DNA from 3 places in the Paenibacillus sp. JJ1722 genome. Region 2 is predicted to be linked to each of the others. Evidence: a T-box and tRNA genes for the amino acid it is inferred to sense, from the RefSeq annotation. Region 2 holds a T-box; the other regions hold tRNA genes.
The links. A T-box is a leader RNA that pairs with one kind of tRNA and senses whether it is charged. The one in region 2 lies ahead of ACM1ND_RS20580 (valine--tRNA ligase), so its partner is inferred to be a tRNA-Val.
Positions count from the first base shown of each region.

Region 1: it encodes a tRNA-Val, which carries the amino acid that the T-box ahead of ACM1ND_RS20580 (valine--tRNA ligase) is inferred to sense. The anticodon was not compared.
Region 3: it encodes a tRNA-Val, which carries the amino acid that the T-box ahead of ACM1ND_RS20580 (valine--tRNA ligase) is inferred to sense. The anticodon was not compared.

Region 1 is NZ_CP182500.1:382,825-389,935, reverse strand. It holds gene ACM1ND_RS01705 (PAS domain-containing sensor histidine kinase) at 1-162, shown strand, start outside; tRNA gene ACM1ND_RS01700 (tRNA-Gly) at 363-433, opposite strand; tRNA gene ACM1ND_RS01695 (tRNA-Pro) at 443-516, opposite strand; tRNA gene ACM1ND_RS01690 (tRNA-Arg) at 539-615, opposite strand; tRNA gene ACM1ND_RS01685 (tRNA-Cys) at 642-712, opposite strand; tRNA gene ACM1ND_RS01680 (tRNA-Gly) at 723-797, opposite strand; tRNA gene ACM1ND_RS01675 (tRNA-Leu) at 804-890, opposite strand; tRNA gene ACM1ND_RS01670 (tRNA-Lys) at 905-980, opposite strand; tRNA gene ACM1ND_RS01665 (tRNA-Gln) at 985-1,059, opposite strand; tRNA gene ACM1ND_RS01660 (tRNA-His) at 1,077-1,149, opposite strand; tRNA gene ACM1ND_RS01655 (tRNA-Tyr) at 1,169-1,254, opposite strand; tRNA gene ACM1ND_RS01650 (tRNA-Thr) at 1,259-1,334, opposite strand; tRNA gene ACM1ND_RS01645 (tRNA-Phe) at 1,361-1,433, opposite strand; tRNA gene ACM1ND_RS01640 (tRNA-Asp) at 1,500-1,576, opposite strand; tRNA gene ACM1ND_RS01635 (tRNA-Met) at 1,602-1,675, opposite strand; tRNA gene ACM1ND_RS01630 (tRNA-Val) at 1,706-1,781, opposite strand; tRNA gene ACM1ND_RS01625 (tRNA-Glu) at 1,788-1,859, opposite strand; tRNA gene ACM1ND_RS01620 (tRNA-Ser) at 1,892-1,983, opposite strand; tRNA gene ACM1ND_RS01615 (tRNA-Met) at 1,987-2,060, opposite strand; tRNA gene ACM1ND_RS01610 (tRNA-Asn) at 2,095-2,170, opposite strand; tRNA gene ACM1ND_RS01605 (tRNA-Ala) at 2,175-2,250, opposite strand; tRNA gene ACM1ND_RS01600 (tRNA-Ile) at 2,273-2,349, opposite strand; rRNA gene rrf (5S ribosomal RNA) at 2,386-2,502, opposite strand; rRNA gene ACM1ND_RS01590 (23S ribosomal RNA) at 2,653-5,577, opposite strand; rRNA gene ACM1ND_RS01585 (16S ribosomal RNA) at 5,982-7,111, opposite strand, start outside.
Region 2 is NZ_CP182500.1:4,638,136-4,645,246, forward strand. It holds gene ACM1ND_RS20580 (valine--tRNA ligase) at 1-2,173, opposite strand, end outside; T-box leader at 2,227-2,511, opposite strand; gene ACM1ND_RS20585 (LysM peptidoglycan-binding domain-containing protein) at 2,583-3,911, opposite strand; gene ACM1ND_RS20590 (RluA family pseudouridine synthase) at 4,038-4,952, opposite strand; gene hemL (glutamate-1-semialdehyde 2,1-aminomutase) at 4,949-6,253, opposite strand; gene hemB (porphobilinogen synthase) at 6,284-7,111, opposite strand, start outside.
Region 3 is NZ_CP182500.1:5,307,471-5,314,581, forward strand. It holds gene ACM1ND_RS23550 (anti-sigma factor) at 1-205, opposite strand, end outside; gene sigW (RNA polymerase sigma factor SigW) at 356-922, opposite strand; gene ppc (phosphoenolpyruvate carboxylase) at 1,114-3,906, opposite strand; tRNA gene ACM1ND_RS23565 (tRNA-Gly) at 4,644-4,714, opposite strand; tRNA gene ACM1ND_RS23570 (tRNA-Pro) at 4,724-4,797, opposite strand; tRNA gene ACM1ND_RS23575 (tRNA-Arg) at 4,816-4,892, opposite strand; tRNA gene ACM1ND_RS23580 (tRNA-Gly) at 4,898-4,972, opposite strand; tRNA gene ACM1ND_RS23585 (tRNA-Leu) at 4,983-5,063, opposite strand; tRNA gene ACM1ND_RS23590 (tRNA-Lys) at 5,075-5,150, opposite strand; tRNA gene ACM1ND_RS23595 (tRNA-Gln) at 5,155-5,229, opposite strand; tRNA gene ACM1ND_RS23600 (tRNA-Val) at 5,285-5,360, opposite strand; tRNA gene ACM1ND_RS23605 (tRNA-Glu) at 5,372-5,443, opposite strand; tRNA gene ACM1ND_RS23610 (tRNA-Thr) at 5,455-5,527, opposite strand; tRNA gene ACM1ND_RS23615 (tRNA-Asn) at 5,531-5,606, opposite strand; rRNA gene rrf (5S ribosomal RNA) at 5,626-5,742, opposite strand; rRNA gene ACM1ND_RS23625 (23S ribosomal RNA) at 5,891-7,111, opposite strand, start outside.

The DNA.
Region 1 (7,111 bases), 1.9 Mb from region 2:
GTGACCATTCGGGATGAGGGCATTGGATTCTCTGGAAAGTCCCAAGGAGAGGGAGTTGGATTGTTCAGTATGGAAGAACGAGCTAGAGGGGTAGGGGGATTTATGAGCATGACCTCTGCTCCAGATGAGGGAACCTCCATCCAGCTGACCATTCCCGTGTAAAAACTGTCCACTAGATCGGTTATCGGTGTATACCAGTTGTATGATCAGAACGATATACACCGATACCGAGATTATGAATAATCAATACATTGTGGGTACATGAAGATAAATACAAAAAAAGAGAGAGCTCTGTCCCCAGACAGGCTCTCTTTATTTATAAGGTGTCACCACTGAGGCAACAAGAATCCGCTATAGCAAAAAGCGGGTGATGGGAATCGAACCCACGCTACCAGCTTGGAAGGCTGGAGTTCTACCATTGAACTACACCCGCAAATCAGTATCGGGATGACACGATTTGAACATGCGACCCCCTGGTCCCAAACCAGGTGCTCTACCAAGCTGAGCTACATCCCGACATTATACTTTTTTTAAGAAATGGCGCGCCCTGAGAGATTCGAACTCCCGGCCTTTTGATTCGTAGTCAAACGCTCTATCCAGCTGAGCTAAGGGCGCATATTTAAATCCATAATGAGCAGTCAAGGCGCCACCCAGATTTGAACTGGGGATGAAGCTTTTGCAGAGCTTTGCCTTACCACTTGGCTATGGCGCCGTATGGATAATGGAGCGGACGACGGGAATCGAACCCGCGACCCTCGCCTTGGCAAGGCGATGCTCTACCGCTGAGCCACGTCCGCAAAATATGGTGCGGTCGAGAGGACTCGAACCTCCACGGGGGTTAGCCCACACGGACCTGAACCGTGCGCGTCTGCCAATTCCGCCACGACCGCAAAATAATTATAAATGGTGAGCCATGAAGGACTCGAACCTTCGACACCCTGATTAAAAGTCAGGTGCTCTACCAACTGAGCTAATGGCTCTTAATGGCTGGGGATATAGGATTTGAACCTATGCATGACGGAGTCAAAGTCCGTTGCCTTACCGCTTGGCTAATCCCCAATAAATTAAGAATAAAGGGCGGCCGATGGGGCTTGAACCCACGAATGCCGGAGTCACAGTCCGGTGCGTTAACCACTTCGCCACGACCGCCATATGATTATGAAAAGACTGGTGGAGGATGATGGATTCGAACCACCGAACCCGTAAGGGAGCAGATTTACAGTCTGATGCGTTTGGCCACTTCGCTAATCCTCCAAAATGGTGCCGGCGAGAGGACTTGAACCCCCAACCTACTGATTACAAGTCAGTTGCTCTACCAGTTGAGCTACACCGGCACATTACTCATTTCCCACTTGAAAGGTGGCTCGGGACGGAATCGAACCGCCGACACGAGGATTTTCAGTCCTCTGCTCTACCGACTGAGCTACCGAGCCATATTTTGTTTTATTACTACACCATATAATCCACACTATATATGTCAACTATATATGAGATTAAAATGGCGGAACTGACGGGATTCGAACCCGCGATCTCCTGCGTGACAGGCAGGCATGTTAGGCCTCTACACCACAGTTCCAGAGGCATTTCCAATAGGAAATTAATTGCGGGGGCAGGATTTGAACCTACGACCTTCGGGTTATGAGCCCGACGAGCTACCGAACTGCTCCACCCCGCGACATTAAAAGGGATTTATCAAATTTTCTTATGGTGGAGGCTGAGGGGATCGAACCCCCGACCCTCTGCTTGTAAGGCAGATGCTCTCCCAGCTGAGCTAAGCCTCCATATTATGACCCGTAGGGGATTCGAACCCCTGTTACCTCCGTGAAAGGGAGGTGTCTTAACCCCTTGACCAACGGGCCTTACAAAATAAGTTCTGATTCCAATAAATTTATGGCGGAGAGAGAGGGATTCGAACCCTCGCACCACTTTCGCAGTCTAACCCCTTAGCAGAGGGTCCCCTTATAGCCACTTGGGTATCTCTCCGAGTAGCGGCAGAGGGGATCGAACCCCCGACCTCACGGGTATGAACCGTACGCTCTAGCCAGCTGAGCTACGCCGCCACCTTATATATAAAAGTCAGAAATATTCAAAACATGGCTCCCCGAACAGGACTCGAACCTGTGACAACTCGATTAACAGTCGAGTGCTCTACCAACTGAGCTATCAGGGAATATTGGTGGAGCCAAGCGGGATCGAACCGCTGACCTCCTGCGTGCAAGGCAGGCGCTCTCCCAGCTGAGCTATGGCCCCAATCTTTTTGTTATTCTAGAAGTGGTGGGCCTTAGTGGACTCGAACCACCGACCTCACCCTTATCAGGGGTGCGCTCTAACCAGCTGAGCTAAAGGCCCTAACATGTAAAACTTCATCATCCTTTAAAGGATATAGCTTGGCGACGTCCTACTCTCCCAGGACCCTGCGGTCCAAGTACCATCGGCGCTGGAGGGCTTAACGGTCGTGTTCGGGATGGGTACGTGTGGAACCCCTCCGCTATCGCCACCAAACATGAATTTACACTGTAAATTCTTCCGTACGGTTATTCGGTTCATCACTTATCGTGTGAATGAATAGCCATGCGCTTATTGTATGTCACTTGTACATACTTTCAAGGTTACACCCTGAAAACTGGATCCGAAACTTATTTGCGTTTTATTTAGGATAAGCCCTCGACCGATTAGTATTGGTCAGCTCCATGCATTACTGCACTTCCACCCCCAACCTATCTACCTCGTCGTCTTCAAGGGGTCTTACATACTGGGAAATCTCATCTTGAGGGGGGCTTCACGCTTAGATGCTTTCAGCGCTTATCCCTTCCGTACATAGCTACCCAGCGGTGCTCCTGGCGGAACAACTGGTACACCAGCGGTACGTCCATCCCGGTCCTCTCGTACTAAGGACAGCTCCTCTCAAATTTCCTACGCCCACGACAGATAGGGACCGAACTGTCTCACGACGTTCTGAACCCAGCTCGCGTACCGCTTTAATGGGCGAACAGCCCAACCCTTGGGACCTACTTCAGCCCCAGGATGCGATGAGCCGACATCGAGGTGCCAAACCTCCCCGTCGATGTGGACTCTTGGGGGAGATAAGCCTGTTATCCCCAGGGTAGCTTTTATCCGTTGAGCGATGGCCCTTCCATGCGGTACCACCGGATCACTAAGCCCGACTTTCGTCCCTGCTCGACTTGTAGGTCTCGCAGTCAAGCTCCCTTCTGCCTTTGCACTCTTCGAATGATTTCCAACCATTCTGAGGGAACCTTGGGGCGCCTCCGTTACTCTTTAGGAGGCGACCGCCCCAGTCAAACTGCCCACCTGACACTGTCCTCGCACCGGATCACGGTACCAAGTTAGAACCTAGATACGATCAGGGTGGTATCCCAAGGATGCCTCCCTTCAAGCTGGCGCTCAAAGTTCTACGGCTCCCACCTATCCTGTACAGATCGTACCCAAATTCAATATCAAGCTGCAGTAAAGCTCCATGGGGTCTTTCCGTCTTGTCGCGGGTAACCTGCATCTTCACAGGTATTAAAATTTCACCGGATCTCTCGTTGAGACAGCGCCCAAGTCGTTACGCCATTCGTGCGGGTCAGAATTTACCTGACAAGGAATTTCGCTACCTTAGGACCGTTATAGTTACGGCCGCCGTTTACTGGGGCTTCGGTTCATAGCTTCGCCCGAAGGCTTACCACTCCCCTTAACCTTCCAGCACCGGGCAGGCGTCAGCCCGTATACTTCGCCTTGCGGCTTCGCACAGACCTGTGTTTTTGCTAAACAGTCGCTTGGGCCTTTTCACTGCGGCCCCCTCGGGCTATTCACCCTACCGAGGCACCCCTTCTCCCGAAGTTACGGGGTCATTTTGCCGAGTTCCTTAACGAGAGTTCTTCCGCGCGCCTTAGAATTCTCTTCTCGCCTACCTGTGTCGGTTTGCGGTACGGGCACCTTCTCCTGGCTAGAGGCTTTTCTTGGCAGTCTGAGATCATGACCTTCGCTACTACAATTTTCGCTCCCCATCACAGCCCAGCCTTACGATGTGCGGATTTGCCTACACACCAGCCTCACTGCTTAGACGGACATCCATCAGTCCGCGTCACTACCCTACTGCGTCACCCCATCGCTCATAACGGATTACGGTGGTACAGGAATTTCGACCTGTTGTCCTTCGACTACGCCTATCGGCCTCGCCTTAGGTCCCGACTTACCCTGAGCGGACGAACCTTCCTCAGGAACCCTTAGGCTTTCGGCGGATCTGATTCTCACAGATCTTTTCGTTACTCATACCGGCATTCTCACTTGAATGCAGTCCAGCGCTCCTTACGGTACACCTTCAACCCGCATTCAACGCTCCCCTACCCCTGATGCAAGCATCAAGCCATAGCTTCGGTGGTGTGTTTAGCCCCGTTACATTTTCGGCGCAGAGTCACTCGACCAGTGAGCTATTACGCACTCTTTCAATGGTGGCTGCTTCTAAGCCAACATCCTGGTTGTCTGTGCAACTCCACATCCTTTCCCACTTAACACACACTTGGGGACCTTAGCTGATGGTCTGGGCTGTTTCCCTTTCGACAATGGATCTTAGCACTCACTGTCTGACTCCCGGAACTAAATCTATGGCATTCGGAGTTTGACTGAGCTTGGTAACCCTTGCGGGCCCCGCACCCAATCAGTGCTCTACCTCCACGATTCTTTTTTCCGAGGCTAGCCCTAAAGCTATTTCGGGGAGAACCAGCTATCTCCGGGTTCGATTGGAATTTCTCCGCTACCCCCACCTCATCCCCGCATTTTTCAACATGCGTGGGTTCGGGCCTCCAGTGCGTGTTACCGCACCTTCACCCTGGACAGGGGTAGATCACCCGGTTTCGGGTCTACGTCCACGTACTCATTCGCCCTATTCAGACTCGCTTTCGCTGCGGCTTCAGCTCTTCACCTTAACCTTGCACGGGAACGTAACTCGCCGGTTCATTCTACAAAAGGCACGCCATCACCCATAGATCGGGCTCTGACTTCTTGTAAGCACACGGTTTCAGGATCTATTTCACTCCCCTTCCGGGGTGCTTTTCACCTTTCCCTCACGGTACTGCTTCACTATCGGTCGCCAGGGAGTATTTAGCCTTGGCAGATGGTCCTGCCGGATTCATACGGGGTTTCACGTGCCCCGCACTACTCGGGATCCGTCTCGGAGAGAACAAGTTTTGAACTACAGGGCTTTTACCTTCTCTGGCGGGCCTTTCCAGACCTCTTCATCTAACCGGTTCCTTTGTAACTCCATGTGAGACGTCCCACAACCCCAAGGAGCAAGCTCCTTGGTTTGGGCTAATCCGCGTTCGCTCGCCGCTACTGACGGAATCACTATTGTTTTCTCTTCCTCAGGGTACTTAGATGTTTCAGTTCCCCTGGTCTGCCTCTATTCTGCCTATGTATTCAGCAGAAAGTGACTGTCGATGAAGACAGCCGGGTTTCCCCATTCGGACATCCCCGGATCAAAGCTTGCTTACAGCTCCCCGAGGCTTTATCGTTGTTCGCCACGTCCTTCGTCGGCTCCTGGCGCCTAGGCATCCTCCGTGTGCTCTTTGTAGCTTAACCTAGACTTTTCTTTCAAAGAAAGAAAATGTCGATGTTCGATAAAGAATAATTTTTGCCAAAGGCAAAAGATCTTTCCTTACCTGCTACCTTTATTTCACTTGTTTACACAAGATCAGCTTAAAGGAATATTCTAAAACGCAATTTCGTTTCGGTATCCAGTTTTCAAGGTGCAATTCGCTTCTTCGAAGCGAAACCCGATGAATATTTCGCTTCCACACGGATGTGTGAATGAAACATTCGTCGAAGCTTGAGAGTTTGAGCTCTCAAAACTGAGCAACGAGTGAGTAAGTTAAGGATATTCATTTCATTCACACGAACGTGATGAACCGAATTGAATATCCGGTCGCAGGTACATTGTACTTGCTTATTTGAATGTTTCCGTTGCAGGAAACGATTCTCCATAGAAAGGAGGTGATCCAGCCGCACCTTCCGATACGGCTACCTTGTTACGACTTCACCCCAATCATCTACCCCACCTTCGGCGGCTGGCTCCCTTGCGGGTTACCCCACCGACTTCGGGTGTTGTAAACTCTCGTGGTGTGACGGGCGGTGTGTACAAGACCCGGGAACGTATTCACCGCGGCATGCTGATCCGCGATTACTAGCAATTCCGACTTCATGTAGGCGAGTTGCAGCCTACAATCCGAACTGAGACCGGCTTTTCTAGGATTGGCTCCACCTCGCGATTTCGCTTCCCGTTGTACCGGCCATTGTAGTACGTGTGTAGCCCAGGTCATAAGGGGCATGATGATTTGACGTCATCCCCACCTTCCTCCGGTTTGTCACCGGCAGTCTGCTTAGAGTGCCCAGCTTGACCTGCTGGCAACTAAGCATAAGGGTTGCGCTCGTTGCGGGACTTAACCCAACATCTCACGACACGAGCTGACGACAACCATGCACCACCTGTCTCCTCTGTCCCGAAGGAAAGGCCTATCTCTAGACCGGTCAGAGGGATGTCAAGACCTGGTAAGGTTCTTCGCGTTGCTTCGAATTAAACCACATACTCCACTGCTTGTGCGGGTCCCCGTCAATTCCTTTGAGTTTCAGTCTTGCGACCGTACTCCCCAGGCGGAATGCTTAATGTGTTAACTTCGGCACCAAGGGTATCGAAACCCCTAACACCTAGCATTCATCGTTTACGGCGTGGACTACCAGGGTATCTAATCCTGTTTGCTCCCCACGCTTTCGCGCCTCAGCGTCAGTTACAGCCCAGAGAGTCGCCTTCGCCACTGGTGTTCCTCCACATATCTACGCATTTCACCGCTACACGTGGAATTCCACTCTCCTCTTCTGCACTCAAGCTCCCCAGTTTCCAGTGCGACCCGAAGTTGAGCCTCGGGATTAAACACCAGACTTAAAGAGCCGCCTGCGCGCGCTTTACGCCCAATAATTCCGGACAACGCTTGCCCCCTACGTATTACCGCGGCTGCTGGCACGTAGTTAGCCGGGGCTTTCTTCTCAGGTACCGTCACTCTTGTAGCAGTTACTCTACAAGACGTTCTTCCCTGGCAACAGAGCTTTACGATCCGAAAAC
Region 2 (7,111 bases):
CCGGATCATAAACAGGCCAAGCGGCCAGTGTAATCGTTTCTCCCTCATGCGGGAGATGCTGCCATATTTCCTCAGAGATAAACGGCATGAACGGATGAATCATGCGCAGCGTCCGATCCAATACATATGCAAGTACGGATTGCGTTTTCTTTTTCGCCTCTGCATTGTCGCCATATAGGGAAAGCTTCGCAAACTCAATGTACCAGTCGCACAAATCATCCCAAATAAAGTTATACAGAAGGCGGCCTGTCTCGCCAAATTCATAAGCATCTATTAGACGCGTGATGTCGCGTGAAGTTTCGTTTAGACGATGCAGGATCCAACGATCAGCGGTGCTCAAGTCACCAGTAATGTCTATATCTGCCGAAGTGACGCCTTCCAGATTCATCAGCGCAAAGCGTGACGCATTCCAGATTTTATTGGCAAAGTTACGGGCCTGCTCCACCCGCTCCCAGCGGAAACGAAGGTCTTGCCCAGGCGTGCTACTGGTGGAAATCATATAACGCATGGCATCGGTACCATATTGGTCAATCACGTCGAGCGGATCAACACCGTTGCCGAGGGATTTGGACATTTTTCTACCGTCCGCATCACGAACCAACCCGTGCATAAGTACGTCCTTGAACGGAATCTCTTCCGTAAACTCCAGCGCGGTAAAAATCATACGCGATACCCAGAAATAAATAATGTCATAGCCTGTAACCAAGACATTAGTCGGATAGTAGCGTTTGAGGTCCTCTGTCTGCTCAGGCCAGCCCAGTGTCGAAAATGGCCACAAAGCCGAGCTGAACCAAGTATCCAGCACATCCTCATCCTGTTTTAGCTTTCTGCCAGCGTACTCAGGCAAAGTTGTAGGGTCCGCCGCCGATACAATAACTTCTCCGGTTTCCTCATCGTACCATGCCGGAATACGGTGTCCCCACCATAATTGACGGGAAATACACCAGTCACGCACATTTTCAATCCAATGCAGATAAGTACGTTCAAAGCGATCCGGTACAAAGTTTACCCCGTTGCCAGCCTTCTGCACTTCAATCGCTTTAGCTGCCAGAGGCTTCATTTCCACAAACCATTGTGTGGACAGATAAGGTTCTACAACTACACCTGTACGCTCACTGTGGCCTACTTGGTGTACGTGCTCTTCAATACGAATCAGTACGCCTTGCTCTTTCAGATCAGCGACGATTTGCTTACGGCAATCGCTACGATCAAGGCCCTGATATTTGCCTGCTTCGGCATTCATCGTTCCCGTTTCATCCATCACCGTAATTTGTGGCAGCTGGTGACGTTGTCCCATTTCAAAGTCATTCGGGTCGTGAGCCGGTGTAATTTTAACCGCGCCGCTACCGAAATCTTTATCAACGTAGTCATCCGCAATGACCGGAATTTCCCGTCCGATGATTGGGAGCACAAGCGTTTTGCCAATCATTTGCTTGTAGCGTTCATCTTCCGGGTGTACAGCTACTGCTGTATCGCCCAGCATCGTTTCAGGACGTGTAGTAGCTACCGTAATAAATCCGCTACCGTCTTTCAGTGGATATTGCAGGTGATACAGATTTCCGTTCACCTCTTTGTATTCCACCTCAATGTCCGATAATGCAGTACGTGCAGCGGGGTCCCAGTTAATGATGCGTTTACCGCGATAAATCAGACCCTTCTTGTACAGTGTAACGAATACCTCGCGTACCGCTTGGGACAGTCCCTCATCCAGCGTAAAACGCTCACGAGAATAATCTAGAGAGAAACCCATTTTTTCCCATTGATTGTGAATGTTATCCAGATAAAGTTCCTTCCACTCCCACACTTTCTCCAAAAACTTCTCGCGGCCCAAATCATAACGTGTCAGGCCTTCTTCACGCAGCTTTTGTTCTACCTTTGTTTGGGTAGCAATACCCGCATGGTCTGCCCCTGGCAGCCACAAGGCATCATAACCCTGCATCCGCTTGGCGCGAATAATAATATCCTGCAAAGTAAAGTCAAGAGCATGTCCAATATGCAACATACCTGTAACATTCGGTGGTGGAATAACGATTGTAAAAGGCTCTGCCTCTGGATGTTGCCCGGCGCGGAAATAGCCCTTTTCCATCCACGTTTTGTACCATTTTTGTTCTGCTGATTTTGGATCGTACGTTGTTGGCATTTCCAAGGTTGTCTTGTTGTCTTGTTCTGACATATCAGGATACCTCCATGATTTTTCAATTGGCAAATAAAAAAAGCCCTTCATCCTCAAAGGACGAAAGGCTGTTCTCTCGCGGTACCACCTTTGTTTCACCCCTAGTGTATGTATCCACTGATCCATTACACATGGTGTGACACTTTATGCAGATAACGGTTGCGGACCGGCCTTATTCTACCGTGAACCTCTTATCTTCCGTAGGAATTAAATGAGGAACCGTTCAAACAGGCGACTCCCGGGTGACTTCGGCCAGTAGCTTCCTGCGGAACCTCACAGCGCTGCAATTCCACTCTCTGAAGGGCTTGCTGCCTACTCTTCCCGATCTCAGTCTTTCAATAACTATACCACATCATACATTTCCCATTGACTATAGTCAACACCCGCTGTGCATTTTTCAGCAACCGGATCAAGGGATGTACAATACCTGTCCTTCTTCCACATGATGCTCCGCCAATCTGTTATACAGTTGAAGCTCGCGTGTGCTGAGCTGATAACGGTCAGCTATGGTTTCCAGTGTATCCTCGCGCTGTACAATGCATAAGCGCACCTTGCGAAAAGGTGTTTCATCTTGTGTATGAAAAAAAAGGTTCTTCCACTTGGCATTCTCCCGCTCTTCTTCGGCTTTCTGGTCCTGATCCTGCGGCTCCTGCTCCAATTGCTGCTGGTATTCGGCTTCCTTCACCGAACGGCTGGATTGGAGCAATGATGAGTAGACAACCGGGTCTGGCTCGTCTGCCCCTTCATCCTTTTTACTGTTAAGCGCCACACGCATCTCTGGCTTATCCTCAGTAAAGGTGTCATGGGCCTCGTGGTTCACCTGTTCTGACGCTTCAGGCCTGAAGTCGAAGTTATCTACTTGACTCTCCTCCAACTGTGGCTCCAGATAGACCTCGGACTCCGTGGCAGGATGCGGTTCATTCAACAAAGGGTCATATACTGCATTGGGAGATGCGGAAGATACTTTAGGTTCATTCCCCCCTGTCCATGCTTCCTCTTGCTGAAATCCCCACACTTCCGGAGACCCATGCTCATGCTTGACCTCTGGAGAGCTGTCTTCAACTGCTTTACCCGTCCAAGGCTCATAGAATCGGTTAGGATCTACTGCCGACTCATAAGCTTGCTGTTCCGACAATGACTTCTGTTCCTCATGGTCCTTAGACGGCTGTTCCCAAGAAACGGACTCCTGTTGTGCTGGCACTCTGTAGGAAGTTTCAGGATCTGTAACGTAATCGGAGGACGAGTCATTGGTAGAATAGGCCTCTGCATGATGCTCTCCATCGGCGGAAAGGGATTGAACCGGATGCTCAGGTGCATGCACTACGGTAAATTCCTCATCCAGCCAAACCGCCGTCTCCTCCGCGTGCGAGCTTTCCACGCCATGCAAAGAAAGAACGCCTGTAATATTTAGACTACGTAAAGAAAGCAGGTCCACATCAAAATTTTCAATCTCGACAGAGATATCTTCCAATCTCCCTACGCGGTTTAGCGGAATGGTAATTTCCACAGGGATCAAATGATGAAGCTCGCTCGTGATCTGTTCAGGTGTGCGGTACACGCCCTCCAGCAGCAAATGCCCTCGCAAAGCGGCATGGTCGCCGTGGGTTACAACCTGAATGCGTGGCAGAAGCTCAATTTCCTCCAACTCAGCAATCCCGGCAGCTTCCTCCGTCAAATGAATGCGTTCATAAATATCAAAACGCAAGCCTTGCGGCTGATCATTCTGTTGTTTGTTCAAGGATGGCATCCTCCTTTGGGCAGTCTCCGCACATCCTCTGACTTCTGGTCAGGCGCACGGAAACTCCATATTGCAAACCGTTTCTAGGTTCAAGTATATGCGCCAAAATAGAAGGCATGCCATCTTTTATAGCTGTTTGTGCAGCTTTTGAAAATCATCCGGCCAAGCATCCTCCACGGTAATCGTTTCGCCACTCAGCGGATGACAGAAGATAAGACGCTCTCCGTGCAGCGCCTGCCTGCCAAAATCAGTAGCCCGCCCCCCGTATAATACATCCCCAAGCAACGGGTAGCCAGCATGACTAAGATGTACGCGAATCTGGTGCGTCCGGCCTGTCTCCAGCGTCAGATATACGAGACTCACTGCACTTGAACCGCTTCCCCATACTTCCCCAAGTTCAATATGGGTAACCGCCTTCTGCCCAGTCGGAGATACACGGCGGCGCTGCTTATGATGCCTGTCCTTGCCAATAGGCCAATCCAACGTTCGCAGCGATGGAGGTACTTTCCCTCGTACCAAAGCTACATACCTGCGGCCGATATCCTTAGCTCTCATTTGCTCGTCCAGCTTGAGCAACGCAAATTCATTTTTGGCATACAGCACTGGGCCCGTCGTATCCACATCCAGACGATGTACATGCCGTACCGCCGCATGTATGCCATTCATCTCATAGTAGGATGCGACAGCATGATCCAACGTCAGCGGACCATCCTGCACAGCGCCGTCCGGATGTACTGCCATACCTGCTGGTTTATGCACTACCAGGCAAAAATCATCTTCATACAGTACCTTCAAATCATACCAACGAGGGGTGATGCCAAAGTTCATTACAGGAAAAAGGGCCAGCCGCAGCCGGTCCCCTGTAAGTTCAATCTCTTTTTCATGACGCAGTCTGCGCCACAGCTTTTCCGGTAATTCCAAACGATTCAGCAACCACTGATCTACAGCATCAGCGCTGTTTTTTTCCCCGTCTGTGACTTCCCGTCCTGGCGTGACTTCCAGCCACGGTCCTCTTCTTTTCCAGCCACCTTGCCAGCTCATAGACGTTTGAGCGCGCGATAGTTCGCCTCAATGGTAGCATCAATATCCTCTACCGTATGCACGCCCGACACAAACATACCCTCAAATTGAGATGGTGCCACACTAACTCCCTCATTCACCATTTCAGTAAAGTAACGGCGGAAGTGGTCCTGATTACTCGTTTTAGCTGTGTCAAAATTGACAACCTTTTCTTCTGTAAAAAATGGACAAACCATAGAACCCACGCGATTGATCGTGACAGGGATACCCAGCTCGCTCGCATTACGTTCGAATCCGGCTTGAAGCCTTGCTGCCCGCTCTTCCAGACGATCGTATACTTCTGGCGTCAGCAATTTAAGTGTCGAATAACCTGCTGCCATAGCCAGCGGATTTCCGCTAAGCGTACCCGCTTGATATATTGGTCCCGATGGAGCAATCTGCTCCAGAATATCGCGACGTCCGCCGTAAGCACCTACAGGGAGTCCACCACCAATCACTTTACCCAGACAGGTAAGATCCGGCGTCACACCAAAGCGACCTTGAGCCGAATGAAGTCCAACCCGGAATCCAGTCATTACTTCATCAAAAATCAGCAGACTTCCGTACTGCTGGGTTACCTCACGCAAACCTTCCAAAAATCCAGGCTGTGGCGGTACAACGCCCATATTGCCTGCTACTGGCTCGACAATAATTGCGGCAATCTCTTCGCCAAATTTCTCTAAAGCTAGCTTCACCGAAGCCAAATCATTATAAGGGACGGTGATTGTATGGGTGGCCACGACTTCAGGTACACCCGGACTATCGGGCAAGCCTAAGGTCGCAACACCAGAGCCTGCTTTAATCAGCAAGCTGTCCGCATGACCGTGATATGATCCCTCAAATTTAAGAATTTTACTACGGCTCGTAAATCCGCGTGCGAGTCGAATCGCACTCATAGTCGCCTCAGTTCCGGAGTTAACCATACGTACAATATCCATGGAAGGAACACGTTCACAAACGAGCTTGGCCATTTCAGTTTCTGCTAACGTTGGTGCGCCGAAGCTGGTTCCTTTTACAACAGCAGCCTGTAAAGCTTTAACCACTTCGGGATGTGCATGCCCCATAATAAGCGGTCCCCATGAACATACATAGTCTAAATAGGATTGACCATCAATATCATATACGCGCGATCCTTCGCCATGGTCGATATATACAGGTGTAATCCCAACAGATTTAAAAGCCCGTACCGGGCTGTTTACGCCACCCGGAATGTATTGTTTTGCCTCATCGAAGGCTACTTTGGAGTTCGTATCCTTGCGCACTGTTCGTTGTTCATCGATCAATCTGACCACTCCTATCTTCTGAAAATAGACTTATTGCTTCAACCATCTTGCCGCATCCTTGGCCGAATAGGTAATAATCATATCTGCACCCGCACGCTTCATGCTTGTCAAAATCTCTAGCACCATTGCTTTTTCATCAATCCAGCCTTGAAGAGCTGCTGCCTTGACCATGGCATATTCACCACTAACGTTGTAAGCCACCATAGGCAGATCAAATTGATCCTTAATCGTGCGCATCACGTCCAGGTAAGAAAGAGAAGGCTTCACCATCAGCATATCCGCACCCTCCAGCACATCAGATTCCGCTTCTCGCAATGCTTCACGTGCATTAGCAGGATCCATCTGATAGGATTTACGGTCACCAAACTGCGGTGCAGAATCAGCAGCTTCCCGGAAAGGACCATAAAAAGCAGACGCATATTTGACGGAATACGACATAATCGGAATATGTGAAAAGCCTTCTAGATCCAGCCCCTGCCGAATCGCCTGTACAAAACCGTCCATCATATTAGATGGCGCGATAATATCCGCACCAGCTCTGGCCTGAGAAACGGCTGTACGTACCAGCACCTTCAGAGATTCATCATTCAATACTTCACCGCATACCTCACCATCATGCTCATGCATGTGTACCATACCGCAGTGTCCATGGTCCGTAAACTCACACAAACAAGTATCAGCCACAACCAGCAGTTCGGGATAACGAGACTTGATCAAACGAGTTGCTTCCTGAACAATACCATCGTCCACAAAAGCCGAAGTCCCTACACTGTCTTTTGTTTCCGGTATGCCAAACAGGAGCACGGCGGGAATGCCAAGCTCACTAATCTCTTTCAGTTCTTCCTCCAGCCGATCCAG
Region 3 (7,111 bases), 670 kb from region 2:
TGCGAAATGTCAGCTCATCCGATACACACGGCACTTGATGATAGCGTGTACCGTAAAGCATCGCATCCGTCCGCTCCAGCTCTTTAAAACGCATGCGGCATTCCGGGCAGTCTAACAAGTGCTGTTCCAACTCATGTTTGTCCTGCTCAGACAGGTCGCCATCTAGATAGTCATGCATAAAAGAGACGGCTTGTTTGCAATCCATATGAGCCAATCCTTTCTAATATTCTTCCGTGTTTCTCAACATAACATGCTCCGGCTTAGAAACTTTGCTCATCTTACATACGTTACAACGAGCATTATGTTTCATAAAAACATCTACGCAGACTCTTTTCCTAGAATCTATGCGCATGATCTATAGCTTGTGCTCCAGTTTTTTGCGCAGAAAATCCCGGCCCCTGTGTACTCTTGTCTTAATCGTGGTGACTGGGAGATTGAGCACATCGCTGATTTCCTGTAAGGAAAGCTCCTGCAAGTACCGTAAAACCATAATCGTCCTATATTTATCCGGAAGGCTGTCAATGGCGTCATGAATTAAAGCCTGCGTTTCGGACAGAAGCGTACTCCCCTCAGGGGTAAGCTCTTCACTGGCGAGCATGGCGTACCCATCGACACCTTCCTGATCATTCATTTCAGCATCAAGTGAGTATGTAGGTTTTCTCCTTCGCAGACGATCAATGCACAGATTTGTAGCAATTCGATAAATCCAGGTTGAGAACTTCTGTCCATGATCGTATTTTTCCAAATTACGATACACACGCAAAAAAGTTTCCTGCACCAGATCCTCCGCCTCATGGCGATTACCTAGCATCCGGTAGGAAAGATGAAAAATCCGATCTTTATATAACTCGACTAACTCCGCAAAAGCTCGCTGATCGCCTTTCTGTACCAGCCTCACCAAGCGGCTTTCCATATTATCCACTCTATACTCCCCCAGACTTGCTGATGGGTTACTTACTACATGTTTATGATTATTCATCGTAGTTTAATTTTATCCGGAAATCAACTGTAGTATTGTTACTAACTGCAAGCACACCTGCCATCAATATACAAACAGCACAATCGGGCACCCCATGAGTACCCGATTGCCTGTATTCGTACAACCACACTATATCAGCCCGTATTTCTTAAGCCTGCGGCAATTCCGTTAATCGTCAACAATACCTCACGCAACATTTCAGTGTCATCACCGTTCTGATCCCGCAGCTCCCGTAGCTCACTTAGCAATTGAACCTGCAAGTAACTTAACGGATCGACATAAGGATTACGTAACCGGATAGATTCCTGAATAACCGGCACGTCGTCCAAAATCTCGGATTGTCCGGTTATTTTCAAAATCAACTCAGATGTCAGCTTGAACTCCGCTGAAATCTGCCCGAAAATACGCTGCCGAGCCTCTTCGTTATCCGACATCCCAGCGTATTCTTCTGCAATCAGTAAATCCGCTTTAGCGATTGCCATTTGCAGTGTATCAATAAGTGACCGGAAGAAAGCAGAGTCCCTAAACATCGTTTGCAGCACTTTAAGGTTATCCTCATTGTTTTGATAGAAGCTTTGCAAACCTGTTCCAGCCGCATACCACGCAGGTAATAAGTAACGGCTTTGTGTCCATGCAAAAACCCATGGAATGGCGCGCAAGTCCTCAAAACGTTCGCTGTTCTTACGCTTGGACGGACGAGATCCAATATTCAGCTCGCCCACCTCAGGCAACGGTGTAGATTCTTTGAAGAAGTTGAAGAAATCTGGATCTCGGAAAATCAAATCCTGATACTTATCCAGTGATACTTGGGAAATACGGGCGATAATCTCCTCCCAGCTCTCCTCAAACACTTCCTTCTTCCCGGAACGATGATATGCCACAGCCGTAATCAGCGCCGATGTTGCCTGCTCCAAGCTCCGGTACGCGATGCCTCTAAGCGAGTATCGGGATGATAGTACTTCGCCTTGCTCCGTAATCTTGATTCCGCCTCCAATCGTATGAGGAGGCTGAGCCAAAATACTGCGATTAAGTGGCATTCCACCACGACCCAGCGCACCTCCACGACCATGGAAAAACTTCACTTTTACGCCAAACTCATTAACTACTTCCGTAATGCTATTCATAGCGACCCGAAGTTCCCAGTTCGCTGTAACCACACCGCCATCTTTATTACTGTCCGAGTATCCCAGCATAATCTCCTGAAGCTGGTCCATCGCAGCCACAGATTGTCGATATACAGGCAAGTTCATCAATCTTCTCATAATATCGGGTGCAGCGTGCAGATCATCTATCGTTTCGAACAAAGGAACAGATTGCAGCGTACAGATAACAGTGCCATCCTTCTCGATGCGGAACAGGCCCACCTCTTTGGATAAGACCATAACCTCCAGTAAGTCACTGGCTCCCTGAGTCATACTGATCAAGTAGCTTGTAATGGACTGCTTGCCGAATTCCTCCTGAGCCAAATAAATCGTACGATATACGTCAAGACATTCCTGTGTGCTATCGCTATATTTTAAATACGGTGAAGTAATCGGACGAGGTTCATTCAGCAGCTTTTCCAGCAGATTTATTTTTTCTTCTTCTGACAGCTTACTGTAATCCGACACAATATTCATTTTAGAAAGAATTTCAGTCATCGCATTTTCATGTTCTTGACTATGCTGACGCACATCCAGCGTAGCTGTGTGAAATCCAAACAACTCTACCTGGCGAATCATCTTTTGAATATATGTGTTTGCTACATAATCGGCAAAATGATGACGCAGGCTGTTATCAATAACATTTAGGTCTGCAATGAGCTCTTCCGCAGAGTTATAACGCTCATTGGTGCCCTGTTTGCTTTCATCCAGGATGTTGTTCACTTTAGCAATCATAAATGCTAGTTTAATGCGATAAGGCTCTTTTTCGTTATGCCATACTTCCATCTTTTTAAGTGTAATGTGAGTACGGTCTTCTTCAATAGAAGCCAGCAGATCATCGGAAACTCGCACAATGCTGGTGCTGAAACTCAAGTAACCCATGAGTTCCTTTAACGTGTGCTGATATTCTCTCAAAGCCAACTTGCGCTGCATACGTAACGTTTCCCAAGTCACATGAGCTGTCACAGACGGATTGCCATCCCGGTCTCCACCGATCCAGGAACCAAATCTCAGATAAGTGGGTATGTGCCATTTTTGTTCGGGATAATATTTGTCCAAACATCGTTCCAATTCTTGGTATACATCTGGCAGTACATGAAACAAGGTCTCGTGAAAATAATACATTCCATTTCTCACTTCATCTAATACAGTTGGCTTGCGATCACGCAGCTCATCTGTCTGCCACAGCGTAATTACTTCGTTTAGCAGATTCTCCCGTACCTGTTCCCGCTCACGCAAGGTAAGCATCGGATTATCCAGCAGCATGACGTCCTCGGAAATGCGCTTGTGGATATCCAGAATTACTCGTCGTGTCGCTTCTGTAGGATGTGCGGTCATGACCAGCTCCAAAGAGAGCTCTTTCAGCAAGTTGCTAACGTCCTCAGCGGAGAAGCCCCCTTGTTTAAGCTCCTGAACGGAACTTTCAATGGAACCGGGCTGAACATCTTCACCAGCGGAATGCTCATAATCCCGCTTACGACGAATACGATGGTTTTGCTCAGCGATATTCACCAACTGAAAATAAATCGCAAACGCGCGAATAACCTGGTGACGAATATCCGTATCCAGTCCGCTGACCATTTGTTTGAAATTCTCATACAACTCCGGCTGATACCCGGCACGTAACGATTTACTTGTCTCACGTATTTTCTCCACGATATCCAAAAGTTCGTTGCCACCCTGATGAACCAAAACCTCACCAAGAATATTCCCTAGAAAACGAACGTCCCGCCGTAGCAGATTGTTGGATTGGTTTTTGTTAGCGGTTAACGTAAGCTCAGTCATGCTTTTCCCCCCATCTGATCTGTTCCACACCATATACAGTTGTAGCAAAGGTACGTATACACACGAAATTTGACACTTTCTTAACATCATACAATAAAAACGCATGAAAAGCTGCAAAATTTACAGTAAAAAATCATCTTTTTGAATTACTTCTTTCGAGAAAATATTGGATTGTTATGAATAAATATGAAATTAATAAATAGTAATGAATGTATACACTAGTGATGCGTGAAACATTATGCACAGTCTCTTATAAAGAGTGTGTTTTTAAAGGTACAAATTCATGCGACATAGTGTGTATATGTTTATTATTTGTTGACAAAGTCAACTCCATTAGCCTTCTATCCACAAAGATATACACAAATTAGCCATTTTCTCAGTGTTTCTAAGTATTTCCTCTTTAACACTTCGCTTTTTACCCACATAAATAAAGGGAAATGTGCACAACCCAAGAGCAACTGTTGAGTTATCACCATGAATTCGTACCATAATAGCTATAGGATTCCTATATTTAAAGGATTTGATCACGAAATTAGCCTTACTGCAGGAGAAAGGGGTACGTTAGAGGGGAAATACGGGATCTAGGTGTCAAAAGTAACAAGAGCCTATGTACAATATGCACAAGTCATCCCCAACTGTGCATGACAGGAGACATAATTGCACTAGCTTATATACATAGAAGTAAATGTAATGTGGACAAAATAAAAAGAAGCCTTTCGGCTTCTAGGTAATCGGTAAGCGGGTGATGGGAATCGAACCCACGCTATCAGCTTGGAAGGCTGAAGTTCTACCATTGAACTACACCCGCAAAATAGTATCGGGATGACACGATTTGAACATGCGACCCCCTGGTCCCAAACCAGGTGCTCTACCAAGCTGAGCTACATCCCGATATAATTTTTTAAAATATGGCGCGCCCTGAGAGATTCGAACTCCCGGCCTTTTGATTCGTAGTCAAACGCTCTATCCAGCTGAGCTAAGGGCGCAAATATGGAGCGGACGACGGGAATCGAACCCGCGACCCTCGCCTTGGCAAGGCGATGCTCTACCGCTGAGCCACGTCCGCAAAAACAAGATGCGCGTGGAGGGACTTGAACCCCCACGTCAAAGACGCTAGATCCTAAGTCTAGTGCGTCTGCCAATTCCGCCACACGCGCATGTAATACAATGGTGAGCCATGAAGGACTCGAACCTTCGACACCCTGATTAAAAGTCAGGTGCTCTACCAACTGAGCTAATGGCTCTTAATGGCTGGGGATATAGGATTTGAACCTATGCATGACGGAGTCAAAGTCCGTTGCCTTACCGCTTGGCTAATCCCCAATATGCATATGATTCACAATTCCCCAAGATTTCATCCAGGTAAGAGGATGAAAAATGGTGGAGGCTGAGGGGCTCGAACCCCCGACCCTCTGCTTGTAAGGCAGATGCTCTCCCAGCTGAGCTAAGCCTCCATAATATCCTATGACCCGTAGGGGATTCGAACCCCTGTTACCTCCGTGAAAGGGAGGTGTCTTAACCCCTTGACCAACGGGCCATCCTATAACAAGCTCTCAACCGGGTTCGAACCGGTGACCTCATCCTTACCATGGATGCACTCTACCTGCTGAGCTATGAGAGCAAATGGCTCCCCGAACAGGACTCGAACCTGTGACAACTCGATTAACAGTCGAGTGCTCTACCAACTGAGCTATCAGGGAATATTAATCATAAAGCTCTGCTTGGCGACGTCCTACTCTCCCAGGACCCTGCGGTCCAAGTACCATCGGCGCTGGAGGGCTTAACGGTCGTGTTCGGGATGGGTACGTGTGGAACCCCTCCGCTATCGCCACCAAACATGAATTTGCTGTGCAAATTCTCCCGTACGGTTATTCGGTTCATCACTTATCGTGTGAATGAATAGCCATGCGCTTGTATGTATTTCTACATACCTTCAAGGTTACACCCTGAAAACTGGATCCGAAACTCATTTGCGTTTTATTTTTAGGATAAGCCCTCGACCGATTAGTATTGGTCAGCTCCATGCATTACTGCACTTCCACCCCCAACCTATCTACCTCGTCGTCTTCAAGGGGTCTTACTAATTGGGAAATCTCATCTTGAGGGGGGCTTCACGCTTAGATGCTTTCAGCGCTTATCCCTTCCGTACATAGCTACCCAGCGGTGCTCCTGGCGGAACAACTGGTACACCAGCGGTACGTCCATCCCGGTCCTCTCGTACTAAGGACAGCTCCTCTCAAATTTCCTACGCCCACGACAGATAGGGACCGAACTGTCTCACGACGTTCTGAACCCAGCTCGCGTACCGCTTTAATGGGCGAACAGCCCAACCCTTGGGACCTACTTCAGCCCCAGGATGCGATGAGCCGACATCGAGGTGCCAAACCTCCCCGTCGATGTGGACTCTTGGGGGAGATAAGCCTGTTATCCCCAGGGTAGCTTTTATCCGTTGAGCGATGGCCCTTCCATGCGGTACCACCGGATCACTAAGCCCGACTTTCGTCCCTGCTCGACTTGTAGGTCTCGCAGTCAAGCTCCCTTCTGCCTTTGCACTCTTCGAATGATTTCCAACCATTCTGAGGGAACCTTGGGGCGCCTCCGTTACTCTTTAGGAGGCGACCGCCCCAGTCAAACTGCCCACCTGACACTGTCCTCGCACCGGATCACGGTACCAAGTTAGAACCTAGATACGATCAGGGTGGTATCCCAAGGATGCCTCCCTTCAAGCTGGCGCTCAAAGTTCAACGGCTCCCACCTATCCTGTACAGATCGTACCCAAATTCAATATCAAGCTGCAGTAAAGCTCCATGGGGTCTTTCCGTCTTGTCGCGGGTAACCTGCATCTTCACAGGTATTAAAATTTCACCGGATCTCTCGTTGAGACAGCGCCCAAGTCGTTACGCCATTCGTGCGGGTCAGAATTTACCTGACAAGGAATTTCGCTACCTTAGGACCGTTATAGTTACGGCCGCCGTTTACTGGGGCTTCGGTTCATAGCTTCGCCCGAAGGCTTACCACTCCCCTTAACCTTCCAGCACCGGGCAGGCGTCAGCCCGTATACTTCGCCTTGCGGCTTCGCACAGACCTGTGTTTTTGCTAAACAGTCGCTTGGGCCTTTTCACTGCGGCCCCCTCGGGCTATTCACCCTACCGAGGCACCCCTTCTCCCGAAGTTACGGGGTCATTTTGCCGAGTTCCTTAACGAG